4 regions of the Streptomyces sp. NPDC043996 genome follow, and region 1 is predicted to be linked to each of the others. Evidence: riboswitches for the same ligand, from Rfam matches in the RefSeq annotation. Region 1 holds a riboswitch; each other region holds the start of a gene.
The links. A riboswitch is a leader RNA that binds a small molecule or an ion and turns the genes downstream of it on or off. The one in region 1 is predicted to bind cyclic di-AMP.
Positions count from the first base shown of each region.

Region 2: linked by a shared signal. The riboswitch ahead of AC07A4_RS21235 (transglycosylase family protein) and the one ahead of AC07A4_RS03285 (C40 family peptidase) in region 1 are both predicted to bind cyclic di-AMP.
Region 3: linked by a shared signal. The riboswitch ahead of tolA (cell envelope integrity protein TolA) and the one ahead of AC07A4_RS03285 (C40 family peptidase) in region 1 are both predicted to bind cyclic di-AMP.
Region 4: linked by a shared signal. The riboswitch ahead of AC07A4_RS25255 (M23 family metallopeptidase) and the one ahead of AC07A4_RS03285 (C40 family peptidase) in region 1 are both predicted to bind cyclic di-AMP.

Region 1 is NZ_JBWKEY010000001.1:729,569-735,349, forward strand. Features, by position in the region: gene pcrA (DNA helicase PcrA) at 1-2,344, opposite strand, end outside; cyclic di-AMP (ydaO/yuaA leader) riboswitch at 2,577-2,745, shown strand; gene AC07A4_RS03285 (C40 family peptidase) at 2,754-4,028, shown strand; gene AC07A4_RS03290 (hypothetical protein) at 4,169-4,522, opposite strand; gene AC07A4_RS03295 (C40 family peptidase) at 4,861-5,781, shown strand, end outside.
Region 2 is NZ_JBWKEY010000007.1:442,111-447,891, reverse strand. Features, by position in the region: gene AC07A4_RS21250 (DUF501 domain-containing protein) at 59-580, opposite strand; gene AC07A4_RS21245 (FtsB family cell division protein) at 628-1,125, opposite strand; gene eno (phosphopyruvate hydratase) at 1,226-2,512, opposite strand; gene AC07A4_RS21235 (transglycosylase family protein) at 2,783-3,520, opposite strand; cyclic di-AMP (ydaO/yuaA leader) riboswitch at 3,525-3,711, opposite strand; gene AC07A4_RS21230 (transglycosylase family protein) at 3,903-5,033, opposite strand; gene AC07A4_RS21225 (cytochrome P450 family protein) at 5,168-5,781, opposite strand, start outside.
Region 3 is NZ_JBWKEY010000005.1:63,335-69,115, forward strand. Features, by position in the region: gene AC07A4_RS14505 (DNA gyrase/topoisomerase IV subunit A) at 1-38, opposite strand, end outside; gene AC07A4_RS14510 (M16 family metallopeptidase) at 376-1,818, shown strand; gene AC07A4_RS14515 (M16 family metallopeptidase) at 1,872-3,239, shown strand; cyclic di-AMP (ydaO/yuaA leader) riboswitch at 3,538-3,699, shown strand; gene tolA (cell envelope integrity protein TolA) at 3,713-4,558, shown strand; gene AC07A4_RS14525 (GntR family transcriptional regulator) at 4,828-5,502, shown strand.
Region 4 is NZ_JBWKEY010000010.1:18,984-24,764, forward strand. Features, by position in the region: gene trmB (tRNA (guanosine(46)-N7)-methyltransferase TrmB) at 1-257, shown strand, start outside; gene AC07A4_RS25245 (PrsW family intramembrane metalloprotease) at 300-1,631, shown strand; gene AC07A4_RS25250 (aldo/keto reductase) at 1,634-2,578, opposite strand; gene AC07A4_RS25255 (M23 family metallopeptidase) at 2,720-3,841, opposite strand; cyclic di-AMP (ydaO/yuaA leader) riboswitch at 3,853-4,014, opposite strand; gene AC07A4_RS25260 (PP2C family protein-serine/threonine phosphatase) at 4,246-5,385, opposite strand; gene AC07A4_RS25265 (MFS transporter) at 5,576-5,781, opposite strand, start outside.

The DNA.
Region 1 (5,781 bases):
GGCCGAACTGGTCGTGCGTCACGCGGTCGCCGACGGCGAGCGACACCACCGGCTTCTCGGACGCCCGGCGCGTGGCGAACCCCTGCGCGCCGCCCGCGCGCGAACGCGACGACGACAGCGAGGACGCCACCCCGGCGGCGGGACCCGACGACGCGGGCGCGCCGACGGAACCCTTCCGCTTCCAGTCCAGATGGGTCTCCGGGATCTCCTCCAGGAAACGCGACGGCGGGTTGTACGACGGCGTGCCCCAGGCGCTGCGCATGGAGGACCGCGTCAGATAGAGCCGCTCACGCGCGCGCGTGATGCCGACGTAGGCGAGGCGCCGCTCCTCCTCCAGCTCCTTGGTCTGGCCGAGGGCGCGCATGTGCGGGAACACGCCGTCCTCCATGCCCGTGAGGAACACGACGGGGAACTCGAGGCCCTTGGCGGTGTGCAGCGTCATGAGCGTGATGACGCCGGAGCCGTCGTCCTCCTCGTCCGGGATCTGGTCCGAGTCGGCGACGAGGGCGACCCGCTCCAGGAAGTCGGAGAGCGAGCCCGTCTCGCCGTCCGGGCGGTCCTGCTCGAACTCCAGGGCCACCGCGGCGAGCTCCTGGAGGTTCTCGATGCGCGTCTCGTCCTGCGGGTCCGTGGAGGACTGCAACTCGGCCAGATAGCCGGTCCGTTCGAGTACCGCCTCCAGGACGACCGCCGGGCCCGCGCCCGACTCCACGACGGTGCGCAGCTCCTCCATGAGCGTGTTGAAGCGCTTGACCGCGTTCGTCGAGCGGGCCGCCATGCCGTACGCCTCGTCGACGCGCCGCAGGGCCTGCGGGAAGGAGATCTTCTCGCGCTGTGCGAGCGCGTCGACCATGGCCTCGGCGCGCTCGCCGATGCCGCGCTTGGGCACGTTCAGGATGCGGCGCAGCGGGACGCCGTCCTCCGGGTTGGCGAGGACCCGCAGATAGGCCAGGACGTCGCGGACTTCCTTGCGCTCGTAGAAGCGGACGCCGCCGACGACCTTGTAGGGCAGGCCGACGCGGATGAAGATCTCTTCGAAGACTCGGGACTGCGCGTTCGTCCGGTAGAAGATCGCGACGTCGCCCGCCTTGGCGTCGCCCGCGTCGGTGAGGCGGTCGATCTCGTCGGCGACGAACTGCGCCTCGTCGTGCTCGGTGTCCGCCACGTACCCGGTGATGCGGGCGCCCGCGCCCGCGTTCGTCCACAGGTTCTTCGGGCGGCGGGACTCGTTGCGCTCGATGACCGCGTTGGCGGCGGTCAGGATCGTCTGGGTGGAGCGGTAGTTCTGCTCCAGGAGGATCGTGGTCGCGTCCGTGTAGTCCTCCTCGAACTGGAGGATGTTGCGGATGGTGGCGCCGCGGAAGGCGTAGATGGACTGGTCGGCGTCGCCGACGACGCACAGCTCGCCGGGCCCGTCGCCGTCGGCGGCGTCCCCGGAGGGGCCGACGAGCTCGCGCACGAGGGCGTACTGCGCGTGGTTCGTATCCTGGTACTCGTCGACCATGACGTGGCGGAAGCGGCGGCGGTAGTGCTCGGCGACGTCCGGGAAGGCGCGCAGGAGGTGGACCGTCGTCATGATCAGGTCGTCGAAGTCGAGGGCGTTGGCCTCGCGAAGCCGCGACTGGTACATCGCGTACGCCTGGGCGAGGGTCTTCTCGAAGCCGTCGGCGGCCCGGCCCGCGAAGTCCTCCTCGTCGATCAGCTCGTTCTTCAGGTTCGAGATCTTGGCGCTGAACGACTTCGGCGGGAACTTCTTCGGGTCGAGGTCGAGGTCGCGGCAGACCAGGGCCATCAGGCGCTTGGAGTCCGCGGCGTCGTAGATCGAGAACGAGGACGTGAAGCCCAGCTTCTTGTACTCGCGGCGCAGGATGCGCACGCACGCGCTGTGGAACGTCGACACCCACATCGCGGCCGCGCGCGGGCCGACGAGCTGCTCGACGCGCTCCTTCATCTCGCCCGCGGCCTTGTTCGTGAACGTGATCGCGAGGATCTGGCCGGGGTGCGCGCCGCGCTCGGCGAGCAGATACGCGATGCGGTGGGTCAGCACGCGGGTCTTGCCGGAGCCCGCGCCCGCGACGATGAGCAGCGGGGAGCCCGCGTGCACGACGGCCGCGCGCTGGTTCTCGTTCAGGCCGTCGAGCAGCGTCGCCGGGTCGATCGCCGGGCGTGGGGCGCCGTCCCGGTAGTACGCGTCCGAGGTCATGGGCGCGTCGAACTTCCCGTCGAACAGATCGTCCGGCATCGGCTCCGGAGCGCTGTCCTCGGGCGGCGGCGGGGGCTGCTCCTCGGTGCCCTGCGAGGGCTTGAGGTCCGCCAGGAAGCTGTCGTCAAAGAGGCTGCTCATCGCCTCCCGAGTCTAGGCGGCCGCACTGACAACCCGCTCCGGGTTCCGGCCATCCACGCTCCGCCCCCGCACCGTCACCCTGCGCGACAGCGCATCAGGGTCACGCCAAGGGCTTCGTAAAGTAACGAAAACGTATCGGGCATATCGAACATCAACCTTCCCCGACGCCACAGGAGTTGGCTAGCGTGCTCGGCGGGCCGCACGTCCCCCACCGGCGATCCCCGCCGGTCACGCGTGGCCTCCGCCGAGTCCGACGCGTCGCCGCGACGCTCGTGGAGCCGGGGACCCACCATGATCCCGGGGTGAATCGGTCCCGTACGCAGTACGGGACGGTAGGGCAGCCTTCCGAACCACCCGCCCGAACCCGACAGCTAACCCGGTAGGCGGTCCACGGAAGGAGTCGCCGACCTTGGCGTCGCACCGCAAGCCGCGCAGCCGACCCGCCCGCATCCGCAACGCCCCCGCCCTCGGCATCACGACGGCCGCCCTGACCTCGGTGGCCGTGCTCTCGCAGAGCGCGAACGCCGCGCCGTCCGCCCCGTCCGAGCCCGGCAAGCCGTCCCTGGAAGAGGTCCAGAAGAAGGTCGACGACCTCTACCACCAGGCGGGAGTGGCCACCCAGAAGTACAACTCGGCCAAGGAGCGCGCCGACAAGCAGCGCAAGAAGGTCGACCGGATCCTCGACGACGTGGCCCAGCGCACGGACCGGCTGAACGAGGCCCGTCAGGAGCTCGGCTCCTTCGCCGCCGCGCAGTACCGCACCGGGGCCGTCTCCGAGACCGCCGCGCTGCTCCTCGCCGACGACCCGAAGGGGTTCTTCGACCAGAACCACCTGGCGGGCCGGCTCACCAGCCGCCAGAAGAAGGCGGTCGACGACTACCAGACGCAGACGGTCGCGGCGGCCAAGCAGCGCGCCAAAGCCACCAAGAGCCTGCGGTCGCTCAGCGACTCGCGCGACGACCTGAAGTCGAGCAAACGGACCGTCCAGACCAAGCTCACCCAGGCGCGCTCGATGCTGTCGAAGCTGACCGCCGAGGAGAAGGCACGGCTCGCCGCGATCGAGAAGCGGAAGGAAGAGGCGGCCCAGCGCAAGGCCGCCGAGCTGGCGCGCGAGCACGCCGAGGCGGAGCGTAAGCGGAAGGCCGAGGAAGCCGAGAAGGCTGAGAAGGCTGAGAAGGCCGAGAAGGCCGCCGAACGGGAGCGCGCGCGGGAGCGCGACCAGGACCGGGACCGGGACCAGGGTTCCGGCGATGGTTCGGGGGCCGGGACGGGGTCAGACACCGGATCCGGAACCGGGTCCGGGTCCGGGTCCGGAGACACCGACAGCGGGTACGCCGCCAAGGCCGAGAAGGTGATCTCCTTCGCCGAGCAGCAGATCGGCAAGCCGTACGTGTGGGGCGCCACCGGGCCCGGCTCGTACGACTGCTCCGGGCTCACCCAGGCCGCGTGGAAGACCGCGGGGATCTCGCTGCCGCGCACCACCTGGGACCAGGTGAAGACCGGCACCAAGGTGTCGACGTCCAGCGCCAAACGCGGCGACCTGGTCTTCTTCTACGACGACATCAGCCACGTCGGGATCTACATCGGCAACGGCAAGATGATCCACGCCCCGAAGCCCGGCGCGAACGTCCGCGTCGAGTCGATCTACTACATGCCGATCCACAGCGTGGTACGACCCGCGTGACCGCCGTCTCCGTAGAGGAGCGATAGCGAACCCGCCCTCTACGTAGAGGGCTGATACGCGTACGTAGAGGGCTGATACGTGTGTGGGCCCGCACCCGGAGGGGGTGCGGGCCCACGCGCGCGTGGCGGGCGGTGTGCGCCCTACGTCCACAGGACGGCGATGAAGATGTTCGCCGTCGTCAGGGCGCCGACCGCGCCGAACACCGCCTTCTCGACCTTCTCCTCGTCCCGCTTCACGTACACGAGCGCGAGGATCACGATCAGCAGCGCCAGCTTGACGCCGATCTTGATGTTGTTGACCTCGTTGTCGTCGGCCTGGTTCAGGCCGACCAGGGCCACGCCGGTGACCAGCATGGTCAGCGCCCCGTGCAGCATCGCGGGGCTGAAGCGGGCCGTGCCCTCGCCCATCGCCTTCATCTGGGTCAGGAAGCCGCCCAGGAGCGAGGCGATGCCGATGATGTGCAGGCCGACGAAGAGATGGATGAGTACGTCCATGGGGCGGAGCCTAACCGGGCCCGTATCAGCTTCCTTCAGGCAGGTGGGGCACAACCGCCACATCGGTCGCGGGCACGGGCGAAGCGGGCGCCTAGCGGCCCGCGAGCCGGTCAGGTCCGGTCGCGAGCGGCCCGCACCCGCCACTTCCGCACAACGTGACACGACCCGGTGACGGCCAGGTTTAGCGTCCTTCACCGGTGACCGGCTCCCCATCGCCGTCCGGACCAGGGGCGGCTAGCTGGACACCACCGCCGAGAGGTCCGGCGGCGTCACGCTCCCCCTGTGCGCGGCGTCGCCGGACACCGGACCCGGCCGCAGTGGAAGGACGTGGAGCCTCCGTGGCGCAGCACCGCAAGCCCCGACAGCGCCCGCTCAGCGGCCATACGGCCCGTACCGCGGCCACCCTCGCCCTCGCCTCGGCCGCCACGGCGACCGCCTTCGAAGGCACCGGGCACGCCGAGCCGCAGCTCACCCCCGGCGAGGTGAAGGCCAAGGTCGACGAGCTCTACCGCGAGGCCGAGGTCGCCACCGAGAAGTACAACGGCGCCAAGGAGAAGGCCGACCGCGCCGAGGAGTCCCTGAAGGACCTGCGCGACGAGGCCGCCCGCAAGACCGAGCGGCTCAACTCCACGCGCCAGGGCCTCGGTTCGCTGGCCACCGCTCAGTACCGCACCGGCGCCGTCGACCCGTCCGTCCAGCTGGCGCTCTCCTCCGACCCCGACGCGTTCCTCGACCGGGCCAGCGTCGCCGACCGCGTCGGCCGCCGCCAGGCCGCCGAGGTCAGCGACGTACAGCGGCAGGTCCGCGAGCTCGACCAGCTCCGCGGCGAGGCCGACGACACCCTGGCGAACCTCAGGTCCCGCCAGGCGGAGCTGCGCACGCACAAGAAGACCGTGACCGGCAAGCTCGGCGAGGCCAAGCGGCTGCTCGCCCGGCTGACCGCCGACGAACGCGCCCGCCTGGCCGCCGCCGAGCGCACCGACGGCTCCGACGGCTCCCAGGAGCAGGCGTCGCGGGGGAACACGCGGGACGCCGCCTCCGGCACCCCCGCCAAGGCCCCCACCGCCCGCGCCGGACAGGCCGTGTCGTACGCCTACAAGGCGCTCGGCAGCCCCTATGTGTGGGGCGCCACGGGCCCGAGCGCCTTCGACTGCTCCGGCCTCACCCAGGCCGCGTACCGCTCCGCGGGGCTCTCGCTCCCGCGCACGACCTATGCCCAGATCGACGCGGGCCGCCGCGTCGGCCGCTCCGAACTCCAG
Region 2 (5,781 bases), on a different contig from region 1:
GCTGTGCCCGCCCGTTCCGCCCTCTGGGCGGACCAGCCGCCCACAGCGGGGAAGCGGCTCAGCTCTCGTCGCCCGAGACGCAGGGGCCCTTGCGCCACCACTCCGGGAGCATGGCGATGGCCTCGTCGCCCAGCGGGTTCACGCCGGGGCCCGCGGCCAGGGAGTGGCCGACCAGGACGTGCAGGCACTTCACGCGGTCCGGCATGCCGCCGGCCGAGGGGAAGCCTTCGAGGACCCCGATGGCGTCGCGCCGGGCGATGTAGTCCTCGTGCGCCGCGCGGTACGCGGCGGCGAGCTCCGGGTCGGTCGCGAGCCGCTCCGTCATCTCCTTCATGACGCCGTTGGCCTCAAGGGTGCCGATCGCGGAGGCCGCGCGCGGGCACGTCAGGTAGTACGTCGTCGGGAACGGCGTGCCGTCCTCCAGGCGCGGGGCCGTCTCGACCACGTCCGGGTTGCCGCAGGGGCAGCGGTGCGCGATGGCCCGCAGGCCGCGCGGCGGGCGGCCCAGCTGCTCCTGGAACGCGGCGATGTCGGCGTCCGTGGGCGCGGTGGGCTCGGTCTGGGGCGGGGGCGTTTCCATGCCTGACTTTCGGTGGGTGCGGGGGGGGGTACGGGTGCGGGGTCGGATCAGTTGTCGTCGGGACGGCCGGCGGCGCCGGAGCCGTCCGCCTTGTCGACGCCGTCCCAGACGTTGGAGTACCAGGGCCGGTCGGCCCCGCCCTCGTCGGTGCGGCGGCGCTCGGCGGCCTCGGGGTCGATCACCGTGAAGCCCGTCTCGCCGGGCCTCACGTAGTGCAGCCGGTCGCGGACGCGCTGCTCGGCGTAGGCGTCGTCCTGCCAGCGGGCCTTCTCGTCGCGCAGCCGCTCGACGTTCTCGCGGTGCTCGGCCTGCTTCTGGCGCTGCTCGGCGATCTCGGCGCGCTGGGAGACGTACTGCCGTATCGGATAGGCGAGCGCGACCACCAGCGAGCAGACCACAAGGACGAGCAGGGCCGCGCGCCCGGTGAGCCGGGAGCGGCGGGCCTGGCGCTTGGTCTGGGAGCGGTAGACGCGCTGCGCGGTCTGCTCGCCGAGCAGCTTGAGCCGCGTCGCGGTGGAGAACCGGTCACGGTTCTTCACGGCCATGTCCGCCTCCCCAGTACGTGCGTACGTCCCCGCACACGGTACGGGACCGAGTACGGGGACGTACGTACGACTGGCTAGGCCTTGGCCTACTGGCCGGACCTCAGCCCTTGAAGCGGGGGAACGCCGAGCGGCCCGCGTACACCGCGGCGTCGTCGAGGATCTCCTCGATGCGAAGCAGCTGGTTGTACTTGGCGACGCGGTCCGAGCGGGCCGGGGCGCCGGTCTTGATCTGGCCGCAGTTCACGGCGACGGCGAGGTCGGCGATGGTGACGTCCTCGGTCTCGCCGGAGCGGTGCGACATCATGCACTTGAAGCCGTTGCGCTGGGCCAGCTCGACGGCGTCGAGGGTCTCGGTCAGGGAGCCGATCTGGTTGACCTTGACCAGGAGGGCGTTGGCGGAGCCCTCGTCGATGCCGCGCTGCAGGCGCTCCGGGTTGGTGACGAACAGGTCGTCGCCGACGATCTGGACCTTCTCGCCCAGGCGGTCGGTGATGATCTTCCAGCCGGCCCAGTCGTCCTCGAACAGCGGGTCCTCGATGGAGACCAGCGGGTACGCGGAGACGAGCTCCTCGTAGTACTCGGTCATCTCGGCGGCCGAGCGGGACTTGCCCTCGAACTCGTACTTGCCGTCCTTGTAGAACTCGGACGCGGCGACGTCGAGCGCGAGCGCGATCTGCTCGCCGGGCACGTAACCGGCCTGCTTGATGGCCTCGACGATGAGGTCGAGGGCGGCGCGGTTGGAGTCCAGGTTCGGGGCGAAGCCGCCCTCGTCGCCGAGGCCGGTGGACAGGCCCTTGGTCTTCAGGACCTTCTTCAGCGTGTGGTAGACCTCGGCGCCCCAGCGCAGGGCCTCGGAGAAGGACTCCGCGCCGATCGGGGCGATCATGAACTCCTGGATGTCGACGTTGGAGTCCGCGTGGGACCCGCCGTTCAGGATGTTCATCATCGGAACGGGCAGCAGGTGCGCGTTCGGGCCGCCAAGGTAGCGGAAGAGCGGCAGGTCGGAGGCCTCGGAGGCGGCGTGGGCCACGGCGAGGGAGACGCCGAGGATGGCGTTGGCGCCGAGGGAGCCCTTGTTGTCGGTGGCGTCCAGGTCGAACATGGCCTGGTCGATCAGGCGCTGCTCGGTGGCGTCATAGCCGACGAGCTCCGGACCGATCTGCTCGATGACGGCGAGGACGGCCTTCTCGACGCCCTTGCCGCCGTAGCGGTTGGCGTCTCCGTCGCGCAGTTCAATGGCCTCAAAGGCACCGGTGGAGGCGCCGGACGGAACGGCCGCACGGCCGGTGGACCCGTCGTCGAGGCCAACCTCGACCTCGACCGTGGGGTTGCCTCGGGAGTCCAGGATTTCCCGGGCTACGACGACGTCGATGGACGGCACGAGCATCTCCTTCTGGGATGTGACGCGGGGTACGCGGGGTACTAGGGGGCCGCGCTGGCCCCTGCGACACGAGCCTAACGGGCTCCGGAGCATCGGCCAGCCGACCGCCCACCCCCTGGACGGTACGACAGACCGGGGGCGGATAGTTCCCTCACGAAACAAACTACCGGACCAAAAGGTACCGCCCCGGTGCGCAGGGGGGACGCACACCGGGGCGGTAGCCCGTGGGGACGGGGCGGCTCCGCTGGAGCCGGGGCCCCTCACGGGGCCGGAGGGTCAGCTGAGGTGGAGCTGCTGGCCCGGGTAGATGAAGTCGGCGTCGGAGACGATGTCGTCGTTCAGCTGGTACAGCTTCTGCCAGCCGCCCTTGACGTCGTGCTCCTGGGCGATCTTGGAGAGGGTGTCGCCGGACTCGACCTTGTACTCGCCGTCGCCCTTCTTCACGACCTTGCCGGTCGGGGTCTGGACGGTCTTCTTCTCGACCTGCGGGGCGGCCTGCTGCGGCTGGTGCTGCGGCTGCGCCTGCGGCTTGGGCTGGGCCTGCTGCTGCGGCTGCGCCTGCTGCTGGGGCTGCGGCTTGGCCTGCTGCTGCGGCTGCTGCTGCTGGCCGCCGGAGCCGCCACCGCCGTACGGGGAGCTGGACAGGCCCACGCCGCACTTCGGCCAGGCGCCCTTGCCCTGGCCCGCGAGGACCTTCTCGGCGATCTCGATCTGCTGGGCCTTGGAGGCCTTGTCGGCGGTGGCCGCGTACTTCGTACCGCCGTAAGCGGCCCAGGTGGAGGCGGAGAACTGCACGCCGCCGTAGTAGCCGTTGCCGGTGTTGATGGACCAGTTGCCGCCGGACTCGCACTGGGCCACGCGGTCCCACTCGGAGGCGGTGGCGGCGTTGGCCGTGCCGGTCGCCATCAGCGGGGCGGCGACGGCGGCACCGGTGACACCGACGACGGTGGCGGCGCGAGTGGCCTTGTCGAGCTTGGTCGGACGGCGGTGCTTGCCCTTGCCGGAACGCAGCATGGAGTGATCCCCTCACCGACGCCTGCGAGGTGAGCTGTCGGGTTCGGGCGGGTGAGTGCCCGGCCGCGCGTCCTAGCGCGCGGCTTCACCCCTAGCCGTCCCCGTGCGTATCGCGCGTCTCACGACCGCTCAACGTCCGGGCCCGGCGCTTACCTTGGGTCCCCCGCTCCTGCCTTCGGCGCTCGAAGCGACGACTGTTCCCGTCCGGCCGTTGGCAGGATTCGGCGTACCGACCGGCGGGGCCCGCTGTGGCGAGCGATCCTGACCGTAGACAGGCAATCACCGGAATTTCAAAGACGATCAGGGCTTCTGAGACCCATCTCTCACTTGCGTCTCAGCTTCTTTAAACCGGACATTCATCGCGAACCGCCGGGCAACTGCCCTACTTTCCGCTCGACTTCCCGTCGCCCTCAACCGTCGCGTCCGTGTCATCCGCGCCCAGTTCGAGCCGCTGACCGGGGAGGATGAGGTCCGGGTCGGAGCCGACGGTGTTCTTGTTGCCCTCGTACAGACCCGACCAGCCGCCGTCAACGTCGTGGCTGTCGGCGATCGCCGAGAGGTTGTCGCCGGAGCGGACCGTGTACGAGCCCGAGCGGCCCTCGGCGGCGGGCGCGTCCCGCCCGTCGCCGCGCGAGGCGTGGCGGCCGGGGCCGGTGTCGCCGGACGGGGCGTCGTCGGCGGCGCTGCCGCCGCGGTGACGGCCGGAGGACTGGCCCTCGGACGCGTCGTCCGTGCCGGGCGTGGCGCCGTCGGAGCCCTCCGGCGAAGCGCTGTCGTCCGCACCGGACTTGCCGGAGCCGTCGGAGTCACCGGCGGGCTTGCGGTGCTTGCCGCCGCCTTCGCCCTTGTCGGCGCTGTCGGCGTCGCTGCCCTTGCCGCCGTTGCCGCCCTTGCCGCCCTCGCTGTCCGAATCGTGAGTCTTGTCTCGCGATTCGGTGGAACTGCCGGGCTTCTCGGCGGTGTCGGAGTCGGAGCCGCCGGACTCGGCGCCCTTCCCGCTGTCCTTCTGGTTGCCCTTCTCGTCGCCGTTCTCGTTCTTCCGCTTGTCGTCCTTCTCCTTGCCGGACGTCGTGGACTCATCGGAGTCCGACGAGCGCGGCGGAGCCGACGGCAGGCCCGGGTCGACGTCGGCCGCCTTGCCGCCCTTGGCGAGGCCCGCGGCCGGGGCGCAGTTCGGCCAGGCGTCGGGGCCCTGGTCGGCGAGCACCTTCTCGGCGATGGCAATCTGCTGGGAGCGGCTCGCCTGGTCGGCACTCGGGGCGTAGGAGAGGCCGCCGTACTGCTCCCAGGTGTCCTGGGTCAGCTGCAGCCCGCCGTAGTAACCGGCTCCCTTGGCGCTCCACGCGCCACCGCTCTCGCACTCCGCGACCTTGTCCCACGTCTGCGCGTCCGCGGCGCTCGCGCTCGACGCGCCGAGCAGCGGGATGGCGATGGCGGATCCGGTGACGCCCGCGGCGACGAGGATCGCCGGGGCCTGACGGGGGCGACGGTGACGGCCTTGACCGGAGAGCATGCGGTGCCTTTCGTGGACGACAGGACAGGCGCGGTACGGGTACGCGCGGTACGCGCGCGAGGTGCCGGGCCGTCGTGAACGTAGCCGCACTCGAACGCCAGTCACAAGTCGATCCAGGGGAGATCACGCGAAAGTCACATCGTTGACGGCCCGTCAGCACGGGTGACCCGTGCGGCCGGTGTGAAACGCACCGGCAACGTCCGCAGCCCCCGCATGATGAGCCCGCCGCGCCACCTCAACTCCTCGGGGGCCGCCGCGAGTTGCAGGTCGGGCAGCCTGCGCAGGAGCGTACCGAGGGCGGTCTGGCCCTCCAGGCGGGCCAGCGGCGCGCCCAGGCAGTAGTGGATGCCGTGGCCGTATCCCAGGTGCGGGTTGTCGCGGCGGGTCAGGTCGAGCAGGTCGGGCTGATCGAAGCGGTCGGGGTCGCGGTCGGCGGCGGCGAGCACCACGAGGACCGGGTCGCCCGGCGCGATGTCCTGGCCGCCGATGCGCAGCGGTTCGGTGGCGAACCGCCAGGTGGCCAGCTCAACGGGGCCGTCGAAGCGCAGGAGTTCCTCGATGCCCGTTTCGAGGAGTGCGCCGTCGCCCTCGGTGAGGGAACGCTGGAGGAGCTGCCGCTGCTCGGGGTGGGTGAGGAGCGCGTACATGCCGTTGCCGATGAGGTTCACGGTGGTCTCGAACCCGGCGAAGAGCAGGATGAAGGCCATGGCGGCGGCCTCGTTCTCAGTGAGGTGCTCGCCGTGGTCGG
Region 3 (5,781 bases), on a different contig from region 1:
TCGTCGGGCGGCGGGGTCTTCGTGCTGCGGCGGGCCATCGCTGCTGCGGCTCCTTCACCAACAAGTGCGGGATCTGACGCCGACCATTGTGGACCGTCCCACTGACAACGCCGACCACGACCCGGGCGTGGCCGCGCCACGACCAGGCGGTCGGCGGTGCCCGAGGCGGTCCGGACGCCCCGACGAGCCGCCCTCGCGAGGCAGCCGACGGGACGCTCCCGGCGAGCCCTCCCACGGGTCCGCCGTGCGGGGGCGCGAGGGGCGCGGCCCGCGCTCCCGCCCCCGTGCCCCGCCTCGCCGCGATCACGCCCACGGCGAACACCGACTACGCCGAGGGCGGAGCGGGAACTTCGCCAGGTGTCTGCAGCCTTGCATATGGTGGCAGGACCGACAGCACTTATCGAGGATTCCGCGATCGAAGGGACGTACATGCCCATGGGTCACACGGCCACAGCCGAGGCAGGCTCCGGCGGCCTGACAGCGACCGAGCACCGGCTGGCCAACGGCCTGCGAGTGGTGCTCTCCGAGGACCACCTGACCCCGGTCGCCGCGGTGTGCCTCTGGTACGACGTCGGCTCGCGCCACGAGGTCAAGGGCCGTACGGGCCTGGCTCACCTCTTCGAGCACCTGATGTTCCAGGGCTCGAAGCAGGTGCACGGCAACGGCCACTTCGAGCTGGTGCAGGGCGCGGGCGGCTCGCTGAACGGCACGACGAGCTTCGAGCGCACCAACTACTTCGAGACGATGCCCGCCCACCAGCTGGAGCTCGCCCTCTGGCTGGAGGCGGACCGCATGGGCTCCCTCCTGACGGCCCTCGACGAGGAGTCCATGGAGAACCAGCGCGACGTGGTGAAGAACGAACGCCGCCAGCGCTACGACAACGTCCCCTACGGCACGGCTTTCGAGAAGCTCACCGCCCTGTCGTATCCGGAGGGCCACCCCTACCACCACACCCCGATCGGCTCGATGGCCGACCTGGACGCGGCGACCCTCGACGACGCCCGGAATTTCTTCCGTACGTACTACGCGCCCAACAACGCGGTCCTCTCCGTCGTCGGCGACATCGATCCGGAGCAGACGCTCGCCTGGGTCGAGAAGTACTTCGGCTCCATCCCCTCGCACGACGGCAAGCAGCCGCCGCGTGACGGTTCGCTGCCCGAGCGCATCGGCCAGGAGCTGCGCGAGGTCGTCGAGGAGGACGTGCCGGCCCGCGCCCTGATGGCCGCCTACCGCCTCCCGGAGGACGGCACGCGCGCGTCCGACGCGGCCGACCTGGCCCTGACGGTGCTCGGCAGCGGCGAGTCCTCGCGGCTCTACAACCGCCTGGTGCGCCGTGACCGCACCGCCGTGACCGCGGGCTTCGGCCTGCTGCGGCTCGCCGGGGCGCCCTCGCTCGGCTGGCTGGACGTGAAGACCTCCGGCGACGTCGAGGTCCCCGTCATCGAGGCCGCCGTCGACGAGGAGCTCGCCCGGTTCGCCGAGGAGGGCCCCACCCCGGAGGAAATGGAACGCGCCCAGGCCCAGTTGGAGCGTGAATGGCTCGACCGCCTCGGCACGGTCGCGGGCCGTGCCGACGAACTGTGCCGCTTCGCCGTGCTCTTCGGTGACCCGCAGCTCGCCCTCACCGCCGTCCAGCGCGTCCTGGAGGTCACGGCGGAGGAGGTGCGGGAGGTGGCGAAGGCCCGTCTGCGCCCGGACAACCGCGCGGTGCTCGTGTACGAGCCCGTGGCCCCCGCGGAGGACGCCACGGACGCCACCGACGCCACTGAGCAGGACGCAGAGCAGAACACCGAGCAGGCAGGGGAGGCGGCGAAGTGACTGAGGCTGAGACGACTGAGACTGAGACAACTGAGACTGAGACGTCCGTGACGATGGATCTCCACCCGCAGCCCCAGGCGGGCACCGCCAAGCCCTGGGCCTTCCCCGCCCCCGAGCGCGGCACCCTGGCCAACGGCCTCACGCTGTTGCGCTGCCACCGCCCCGGCCAGCAGCTCGTCGCCGTCGAGGTCCACCTCGACGCGCCGCTGGACGCCGAGCCCCAGGGTCTGGACGGCGTGGCCACGATCATGGCGCGCGCGTTCTCCGAGGGCACCGACAAGCACTCCGCCGAGGAGTTCGCCGCCGAGCTCGACCGCTGCGGCGCCACGCTCGACGCGCACGCCGACCACCCCGGTGTCCGGCTCTCGCTCGAAGTGCCCGTCTCCCGGCTGCCGAAGGCGCTCGGCCTGCTCGCCGACGCCCTGCGCGCGCCCGCCTTCGAGGACAGCGAGATCGAGCGCCTCGTCCGCAACCGTCTGGACGAGATCCCGCACGAGACCGCCAACCCCGCGCGCCGCGCCGCCAAGGAGCTCGCCAAGCAGCTCTTCCCGGCCGACGCGCGCATGTCGCGCCCGCGCCAGGGCACCGAGGAGACGGTCACGGCGATCGACTCCGCGGCCGTGCGCGCCTTCTACGAGAAGCACGTGCGCCCCGCCACGGCCACCGCCGTGGTCGTCGGCGACCTCACCGGCACGGACCTGGACGCCATCCTCGCCGACACCATCGGCGCCTGGACGGGCGGCAGCGCCGAACCGCGCCCGATGCCGCCGGTGACGGCCGACGACACCGGCCGCGTCGTCATCGTGGACCGCCCCGGCGCCGTCCAGACGCAGTTGCTCATCGGCCGCGTCGGCCCCGACCGGCACGACCGCGTGTGGGCGGCCCAGGTCCTCGGCACCTACTGCCTGGGCGGCACCCTCACCTCCCGCCTGGACCGCGTCCTGCGCGAGGAGAAGGGCTACACGTACGGCGTGCGCGCGTTCGGCCAGGTGCTGCGCTCCGACCGGGGCGGCACGGGCGTCGCGATGCTCGCCATCAGCGGCTCCGTGGACACGCCGAACACGGGCCCGGCCCTGGACGACCTGTGGACGGTCCTGCGCACCCTCGCCGCCGAGGGCCTCACGGACGCCGAGCGCGACGTCGCCGTGCAGAACCTGGTGGGCGTCGCCCCGCTGAAGTACGAGACGGCCGCCGCCGTGGCGTCGACGCTCGCCGACCAGGTCGAGCAGCAGCTGCCGGACGACTTCCAGGCGCACCTGTACCGGCAGTTGGCCGACACGGGCACCATGGAGGCCACCGCGGCCGTCGTGAGCGCCTTCCCGAGCGACCGGCTGGTGACGGTCCTCGTGGGCGACGCCGCGCAGATCGCGGAGCCGGTGAAGGCACTCGGCATCGGCGAGGTGACCGTAGTCACCGGCTGACGCCAAGGCCGGACCGACCCAACGCGCCAGGGACAAACCGCCCCAACGCGCCACGGATAAACCGGCACCAACACGCCACGGACAAACCGGCACCAACATCGCCTGACTCATGGGACCCCGGAGGCTAGAGATGCCCCCGGGGTCCCGTCATGCCGCCATATGTCCGAATTGACATGGAGGTTGGGCGTCTGCCGTGTGGCGTGCGCTACAAAAGCCGGGATCCGTTTGTCGATTGAAAGATGAGGCGTTTAGCGTCAGTGCGGCTGTCCGTAAGGCAGTACGCCGCGTCCGCGGCACCGGACAGTCATCGCCGAGTCCCCGTACGGCGCGAGCCAGGGGAGCCGGGGACCCACACGTCCCCTGGGGTGAATCGGACCCCTTGCCGCGAGGCGAGGAGCCCGTAGGAGACCTTCCTGCTCCGAACCCGTCAGCTAACCCGGTAGGCGAGAAGGAAGGAAAGGACCAGCCGCTTCATGGCGCTCATCCGCCCGACCGGCAAGCACCGTCGCCCGAGCCGCATCACCCGCACCACCGCGAGCGCCGCGGGCGTCGCCGCCCTCACCACCACCGGCGTCATCTCGGGCCTGGCCGCTCCCGCGCTCGCCGCGGACAGCTCCGCCGACCATGGCAGCACTGGTCTCACCCAGGCCATCGCCATCAACGACACGCTGGCCGACGAGATCGACGCGCAGGCCAACGCCCAGAAGCAGGCCGCCAACGACGCCGCCGCGCAGCAGAAGGCCGAGGAGGCCGCGCGCCACAAGGCCGCCGAGCAGAAGCGCAAGGCCGAGGCCGAGGCGAAGGCGAAGGCCGAGGCGAAGGCCAAGAAGGAGGCCGAGGCCAAGGCGGCGAAGGAGGCCAAGGAGCGGGCCCGCGAGCGCGCCGCCCGCGACGCCGAGCGCAAGCGCCTGAACGCCTACGTGGCCCCGGTCAACGGCTCGTATGTCTCCACCTCCTACGGCGCGGGCGGCGGCATGTGGTCCTCCGGCAGCCACACCGGCATCGACTTCCACGCCGGGTCCGGCACCTCGGTGCAGGCCGTCGGCGCGGGCACCGTCGTCGAGGCGGGCTGGGGCGGCGCCTACGGCAACAACATCGTGATCAAGATGAACGACGGCACGTACACCCAGTACGGCCACCTGTCGTCCATCAGCGTCACCGTCGGCCAGGCCGTCACCCCCGGCCAGCAGATCGGCCTCTCGGGCTCCACCGGCAACTCCTCGGGCCCGCACCTGCACTTCGAGGCCCGCACCGGCGCCGACTACGGCTCGGACATCGACCCGGTGGCGTACCTGCGCTCCCACGGCGTCAGCGTCTGACCCGCCGTCACCCACGCTTCCGAAAGCCCCGGCTCCCCGAGCCGGGGCTTTCCGCGTGCGTACGCCGCGCACGCGCTCCGCGCGCACGCGTCCTGGGCGCACACCCTTGGCCAAAAGATATCCATGGATTACCGCGCACCATCGGAAAATGTGGCTGCCTGCAATAGAGTCCGTCGTGGCAGAGTCCATAGGTTCGTGGCGCAAGCGTCATTCAGTGCGTCGTGCGACGCGTTTCACGGGCATTAAGGGCAGTAAAGCGGAGGTCCGTCATGCGCATTCCCGCGCACTCGGTGTGCACGGCCATCCGGGACGACATCGTCGCCGGTGTCTACGAACGCGGCACGCGGCTGACCGAGGAACTGCTCGCCCGCCGCTACGGCGTCTCCCGCGTCCCCGTGCGCGAGGCCCTGCGCACCCTGGAGGCCGAGGGCTTCGTTGTCACCCGCAGGCACGCGGGCGCGTGCGTCGCCGAGCCCACCGAACAGGACGCCGCCGACCTCCTGGAGGTCCGCACGCTCCTGGAGCCCCTGGCCGCCGCCCGCGCGGCACAGCGCCGCACCGAGGCCCATCTGAAGGTGCTGCGCGGCCTCGTCAGGCTCGGCCAGGAGCGGGCCCGCCGGGGCGGCGGCGAGGACCTGCGCTCGCTGGACGGCTGGTTCCACGAGACGCTCGCCCAGGCGTCCGCGAGCCCCAGCCTGATCGCCCTGCTCACCCAGCTGCGCCACAAGATCGCGTGGATGTACGTCGCGGAGGCCCCGGCCGCGCCCGCGGAGGTCTGGGCCGGGCACGCCGCCGTCGTCGACGCGGTCACCCGCAAGGACGCCGACCGCGCCCGCGCGCTGACCGTCCTGTGCGCCGAGCGCACGGCGTCCGCGCACCGGCCGCGCGCCGGTCGTGTGAGGGGTCCGCAACATGCCGTAAACACGGTGGGCGCGCGGAATTAACGGCGAGCCCGTAGACAAAGAGCGGGAATTCCGTACCGGATTTCCCGCCCGGCGCCACTTTCTTTCTTTCCCGGCGGCACGGGCACGTTGACAGCGGCATGGTCGCGCTTCGTTCAAGCGGCATGCCCGCACGTCGTTCAATTCGCGCCGAACACCCCGGCAGCCCCGGCGCACCCCGAAAGCGGCACACCCCGAAAGCGGCACGCCCCCGAAAACACGACGGAGCCGCGCGAACCCTTGGGTTCGCGCGGCTCCGTACCGCGATGTCCGACGGTGTCA
Region 4 (5,781 bases), on a different contig from region 1:
ACTTCCTCACGCTGCTCGCGCCCCGCCTCAGGCCCGGCGCGCTGCTGCACTGCGCCACGGACTGGGAGCCGTACGCCGAGCACATGCTCGAGGTGCTCACCGCGCACCCCGACTTCGAGAACAGCCAGCCGGACGGCGGATACGCGCCGCGTCCGGAGTTCCGGCCGCTCACCCGCTTCGAGGGCCAGGGCCTGCGCAAGGGGCACGTCGTGAACGACCTCCTCTTCCACCGCGCCGCCACGCTCGGCGGGGCCTGAGGCACCGTCGCGGCCCGCCCCCACCCTCGTTAGGGTCAAACCGTGGCCACCCGTCCCGCACGCCCGAGCCACCCGACGCCGCCCGGCGGGCCCGCCGGGTGCGCAGGGGCACCCGGGCCCCGGCGGCCGCCCCTGTGGCAGCGCGGGGCCATCCGGGCGACCGGCCTGGTCACGCTGCTCGCGCTGTCCGGACTCGTGATCCTCGCGCTGGTCCGCGAGCAGACGGGCACCGAGGGCTTCCTGGTCGGCCTCGGCCTCGCCACGCTTCCGGTGCCGCTGCTCGTCGCCGCGTTCCGCTGGCTGGACCGGGTGGCGCCAGGGCCCTGGCGGAACCTGCTGTTCGCCTTCTCCTGGGGGGCCTGCGCGGCCGCGCTCATCGCGATCGTGGCGAACAGCTTCGCGACCCGCTGGATAGCGACCGCGACCGCCGACCCGACCAGCGCGGACACCCTCGGCGCGACCGTCATAGCGCCGGTCGTCGAGGAGACCGCGAAGGCGGCGGCCGTGCTCCTGGTGTTCCTGTTCCGCAGGGGCGACTTCACCGGGGTCGTCGACGGGTTCGTGATAGCGGGCGTCACCGCCACCGGCTTCGCCTTCACCGAGAACATCCTCTACCTCGGCAACGCCTTCGGCACCGACCAGCTCAGCGGCGAGAGCGGCCTCGCCTCGGTGACCGCCGCGACCTTCTTCGTGCGCGTGGTCATGTCACCGTTCGCGCATCCGCTGTTCACCGCGCTCACCGGCATCGGCTTCGGCATCGCCGCCACCGCCGCCGAGCACCGCACGGTCCGCAGGGCCCTGCTGCCCTGCGCCGGTCTCGTCCTGGCGATGGGCCTGCACGCCTTCTGGAACGGCTCCGCGGGCTTCGGCGAGTACGGCTTCTTCGTCGTCTACGCCACCTTCATGCTCCCGCTGTTCGGGCTGCTCACCTGGCTCGCCGTCTGGCTGCGCCAGCGCGAGCTCCGCCTGGCGCGCGAGGAGCTGCCCGTGTACGCGGCGGCGGGCTGGTTCGCCGCGCCCGAGCCGTACGCCCTCGGCTCGATGGACGCCCGCACCCTCGCCCGCGACTACGCGGTGTTCCACCTGGGCAAGCCCGCGGGCCGCACCGTCGTGGAGTACGAGACGTACGCGACGGCCCTCGCGCTCCTTCGCCACCGGGCCCGCGGCGGCCGCGGCGGCGCCGACTTCGCCGCCCGCGAGCGGGAGCTCCTGCAGGCGCTGTGGGAGCGCCGCCCCGTGGCCGGGCCCGCCCTCGGCTACGCGGCACGGGCGACGTCAGCGACACCGGGACCGGTGTCGCTGCCGCACGCCGCGTACGGGCCCGCCCTCGCCTACGGCCCGGCGCTGCCCCCGTACAACCCCTACCGCACCTGACGTCAGGCCGCGGCCGCCGTCAGCGCCGCGAGCTCCGCCGCCGTCAGCTCCAGGTCGCCCACCGCGAGGAGCGCGGGCAGCTGCTCCACCGTGCGCGCCGACGCCAGCGGGGCCGCCACGGTCGGCTGGGCGGCGAGCCAGGCGAGGGCGACGGTCGCGACCTCGGCGTCGTGGGCCGCGGCCACCTCGTCGAGGGCGGCCAGGACCCGGGGTCCGCGCTCCGTGTCCAGGTGGGCGCCCGCGTTCGCGGCGCGGGCGCTGTCGACGTCGGCGCCGGGGCGGTACTTGCCGGTGAGGAAGCCGGAGGCGAGCGCGTAGTACGGGATCGCGGCGAGGCCGGAGCGCGAGGCGATCTCCTGCAGGGGGCCCTCGTAGGTGTCGCGCGAGACGAGGTTGTAGTGCGGCTGGAGCGCCACGTACCGCACCAGGCCCTCGCGGTCGGAGAGGTCGAGGGACTCCTGTAGGCGCTCGGGGCTGATGTTCGAGGCGGCGATCGCGCGGACCTTCCCGGAGCGCACCAGCTCGTCGAGGGCGGTGATGATCTCCTCGACCGGCACGGAGGGGTCGTCGTAGTGCGTGTAGTACAGGTCGATGTAGTCGGTGCCGAGCCGCCGCAGGGACTCCTCGGCCGCGGCCTTGATGGTGTGCGCCGACAGGCCCTTGTAGTCGGGGTGGGCGCCGACCTTGGTGGCGATGACGACGTCGGAGCGGTTGCGGCGGGCGCCGAGCCACTGGCCGAGCACGGCCTCGGACTCGCCGCCCTTGTTGCCGGGTGCCCAGGCCGAGTACACGTCGGCGGTGTCTATGAAGTTGCCGCCCGCGGCGGTGTAGGCGTCCAGGACGGCGAAGGACTGCTCCTGGTCAGCGGTCCAGCCGAAGACGTTGCCGCCGAGGGCGAGGGGGAAGACTTCGAGGTCGGAGGGTCCCAGAGGGCGAAGAGTGGTCATACGGGCACCAACGCCCCTGTGAACGGGGGAATTCCGCCGCGCCGGGGCGGGAGTGACCGACGGCCCTGGCGTCGGGGGGTCGTCGCCAGGGCCGCCGGAGTCAGGAGGGCCCCTCGGGAAGTCGCCTCGGGGGGCGGGGTGTTACGGGGTGAGCCCCTTGGAGCGCAGCCACGCCAGCGGGTCGATGGTGCCGCCGCCGGGCGCCTGGACCTCCAGGTGCAGGTGCACGCCCGTGACGTTGCCGGTGGCGCCCATGCGGCCGATGACCTGGCCGGTGCTGACCTGCTGGCCCACGCTGACGCCGAGCGAGGACTGGTGGCAGTACCAGATCTCGGTGCCGTCCTTCAGCTCAAGGACGGTGCGGTAGCCGTACGAGGGCACCCACCCCGCTTCCTTGATGGTGCCGGTGCCCACGGCCTTGAGCGGCGCGCCCGCGGAGCCCGCGAAGTCGAGGCCGGTGTGCCGGCCGGAGGACCACATGGAGCCGGAGTCGCCGAAGTGCGAGGTGAGGGTGTACGAGGAGACGGGGAGCGTGAAGCTCTTGGCGAGCTTGGCGAGGCGCTCGGCCTCGCGCTTCTTGCGGGCCGCCGCCTCCTTCTCGCGCTTCTCCTCGGCGGCCTTGGCCTTGGCGGCCGCCCGCGCCTTGCCCTGCTGGGCCTCGGCCCGCTCGGTGGCGGCCTTCAGGGCGGCGTCCTGCGCCTCCTGGCGCTGCGTGTCGTCGGCCTGGTGCCGCTGGTTCTCGGCCTGCTGGAGGATGCGGGCGCGCAGGGCCTGGCCGGCGTCGGTGGTGCCCTGCCTGGCGTCGGCGGTGGTGACGCCCGCGGAGCTCAGGGGCGCGGCGTCGGCGGGCGTCGCGGCGGCTTCGGGCTCGTCGTCCGCGGTCAGGGAACCGATGCCGGGCAGCGACACGTCCGGCATGGAGAGGGAGACGGGCGGCTTGCCGCCCTGCGCGCTGGCCATGCCGCCCGCGCCGACGGCGGCGATGACGCCTACGCCGAGGACGGTGGAGCTGCGGGCGAGGCCGCCGCCGCCCTTCTTGTGGATCCGGTGCTTGCCGCGCACGGGGCGGACGGTCTCCGCCGTGGGGTTCCACTCGCCCCAGGTCTCCTGGGAGTCCTGGGTGGCATACCCGGCGTAGACGGCGTACTCCGTGGGGTCGTCGCCTCCCGCGGTGCCGACGGCGGACTCACCGGCGGGGCCGGTGGATCCGGCAGGTCCTGTGGGTATGAACAGCGCTTCTGGGGCAGGCCGGTTGGACGCCACTGGGGCGCGCTCCTTTCCTTCCTTCTCGCCTACCGGGTTAGCTGACGGGTTCGGAGCAGGAAGGTCTCCTACGACCGCTCCTCACGTACGAGACCGCGTACGCGAAAGACGGCCGATTCACCCCAATTTTGGTGGTTCCCCGGCTCCCTCGCGGGATTAGGCACATGCGCACGGAGCCGTCGTGAGTGACGGCTGGGACGACCGCGCTGCGTTATCGAACGTTAATAGACAGCCGGTCGGTATTCCAAGCTGTTCCCGCTGATCGTTAACGCTTACGCGATAAACACAACGGGACAAGAGCGAGCGGAACAGGGCGAGTTGAGCGGTCGCCATGACACAGCGCAGCGAGGCGGATCTTGACATCTCGCTGACAAGTGGTCAGCCGGGCTGCGGAGGGGCGCCATTCAGTCACGCGGTGTGAGGGGACGGCGTACGGCGAGGAGCGCCATGTCGTCGCTCGCGCCGCCCCCGGTGTGCTCGACGACCTCCGCCACCAGGGTGGAAAGGAGCGCGTCGGGAGCGTCCGCGCCGGAGAAGATCCGGCCGCCGAGCCGGGCCGCGGGGTCGTAGAACACCCCGTCGGCGTCCCGGGACTCGCTCAGCCCGTCGGTGTAGAGCAGCAGCGTCGACCCGGGCGGGAAGTCGGTCTCGTCCGCGCGGTCGGGCCAGGTGCCGAGCTCGCCCATGCCGAGCGGCAGCGCGGGCTCGGCGGGCGAGAGCACGCAAAGACGGCCGTCGGCCCGCAGCACGAGCGGCTCGGGGTGGCCCCGGTTGACGAGCCGGACGATGCCCTCGCCACGGGGGATCTCCGCGAGGACGGCGGTGGTGAACCCCTCGAACGCGTCGAGCCCGTCGCGCCGCGTGCCCTCGCGCGCCAGGGCACGCTCCAGGCGCTGCGCCACCGCCTCCAGGGTGGTCTCCTGCTCGGCGGCCTCGCGGAAGGCGCCGATGACCACCGCGACGGCGGCCACCGCGCCCATGCCCTTGCCCCGCACGTCACCGACGACGAGCCGCACCCCGTGCGGGGTGTCCTGCACCGCGTACAGGTCGCCGCCGATGAACGCGTCGGCCTGCGCGGCCTCGTAGCGGGCGGCCACGTCGAGCCCGCCGATGCGCGGGTCCGGCAGCGGAAGCACCGCCCGCTGGGCGGCCACGGCGATGGAGCGCGCCGAGGCGAGGCGGGCGTCGCCCCGGCGCACCACGCGGTTGATGACGACGGCGAGGGCGCCCACGGTCAGCATGGTGACGAACGAGGTGACGACCTCCACGTCCACGCCCGCGTGGGTCTTGAGGCGCAGCGCGAGCACGGCGGCACAGGACACGGCGGCCGTCGCCACGGTGGTGGACAGGGAGAAGAACGGGGCCGCGATCAGGGGCGCGGCCGCGAACAGCGGGGACGCGGTGAACTCGGGCGGCGTGAGCGCGTCGAAGACGACCCCGGCCACGATGAGGAGCGGAGGCAGGGCCCGGGTGAGCGCCCGCTCCCGGGGCAGGGCCCGGTCGGGCTCCCGCTCCCGGGGCAGGCTCCGCCCCTCACCGCCCATGGCGCGCCCCCGGCCCGCAGGCCCAGGGCTGGAGCCCCCCGCCACGGAAAGCAACCACCGTTCCACTCCCACCGCAGACACGCCGCATCGGCCCAAGGCTTCCCGCCCCGGGGCCCCGGAGCGACCCGGCGTGCTCCGAGTGGGTTACCCGCGGTGAGGTGTGGAGGCAGTCACCACCGGGACGGGGGGCTCACACGGCGTCCCGCAGGGGCGCGGGCGCCCCCGTCGCGAGCCGTCCCGCGCGGGCGAGCGCCCGCAGGGCCAGGGCGCACCCCGCCCCCACGGCGGCGAGCGCCAGCCAGGGCACGGCGGACACCCCTCGGCGTTCGCTCAGGTCGAGCAGCGCGCCCATGCCGAGGTTCCCCACGGTGATGCCGATGCCGCACACGGTGTTGT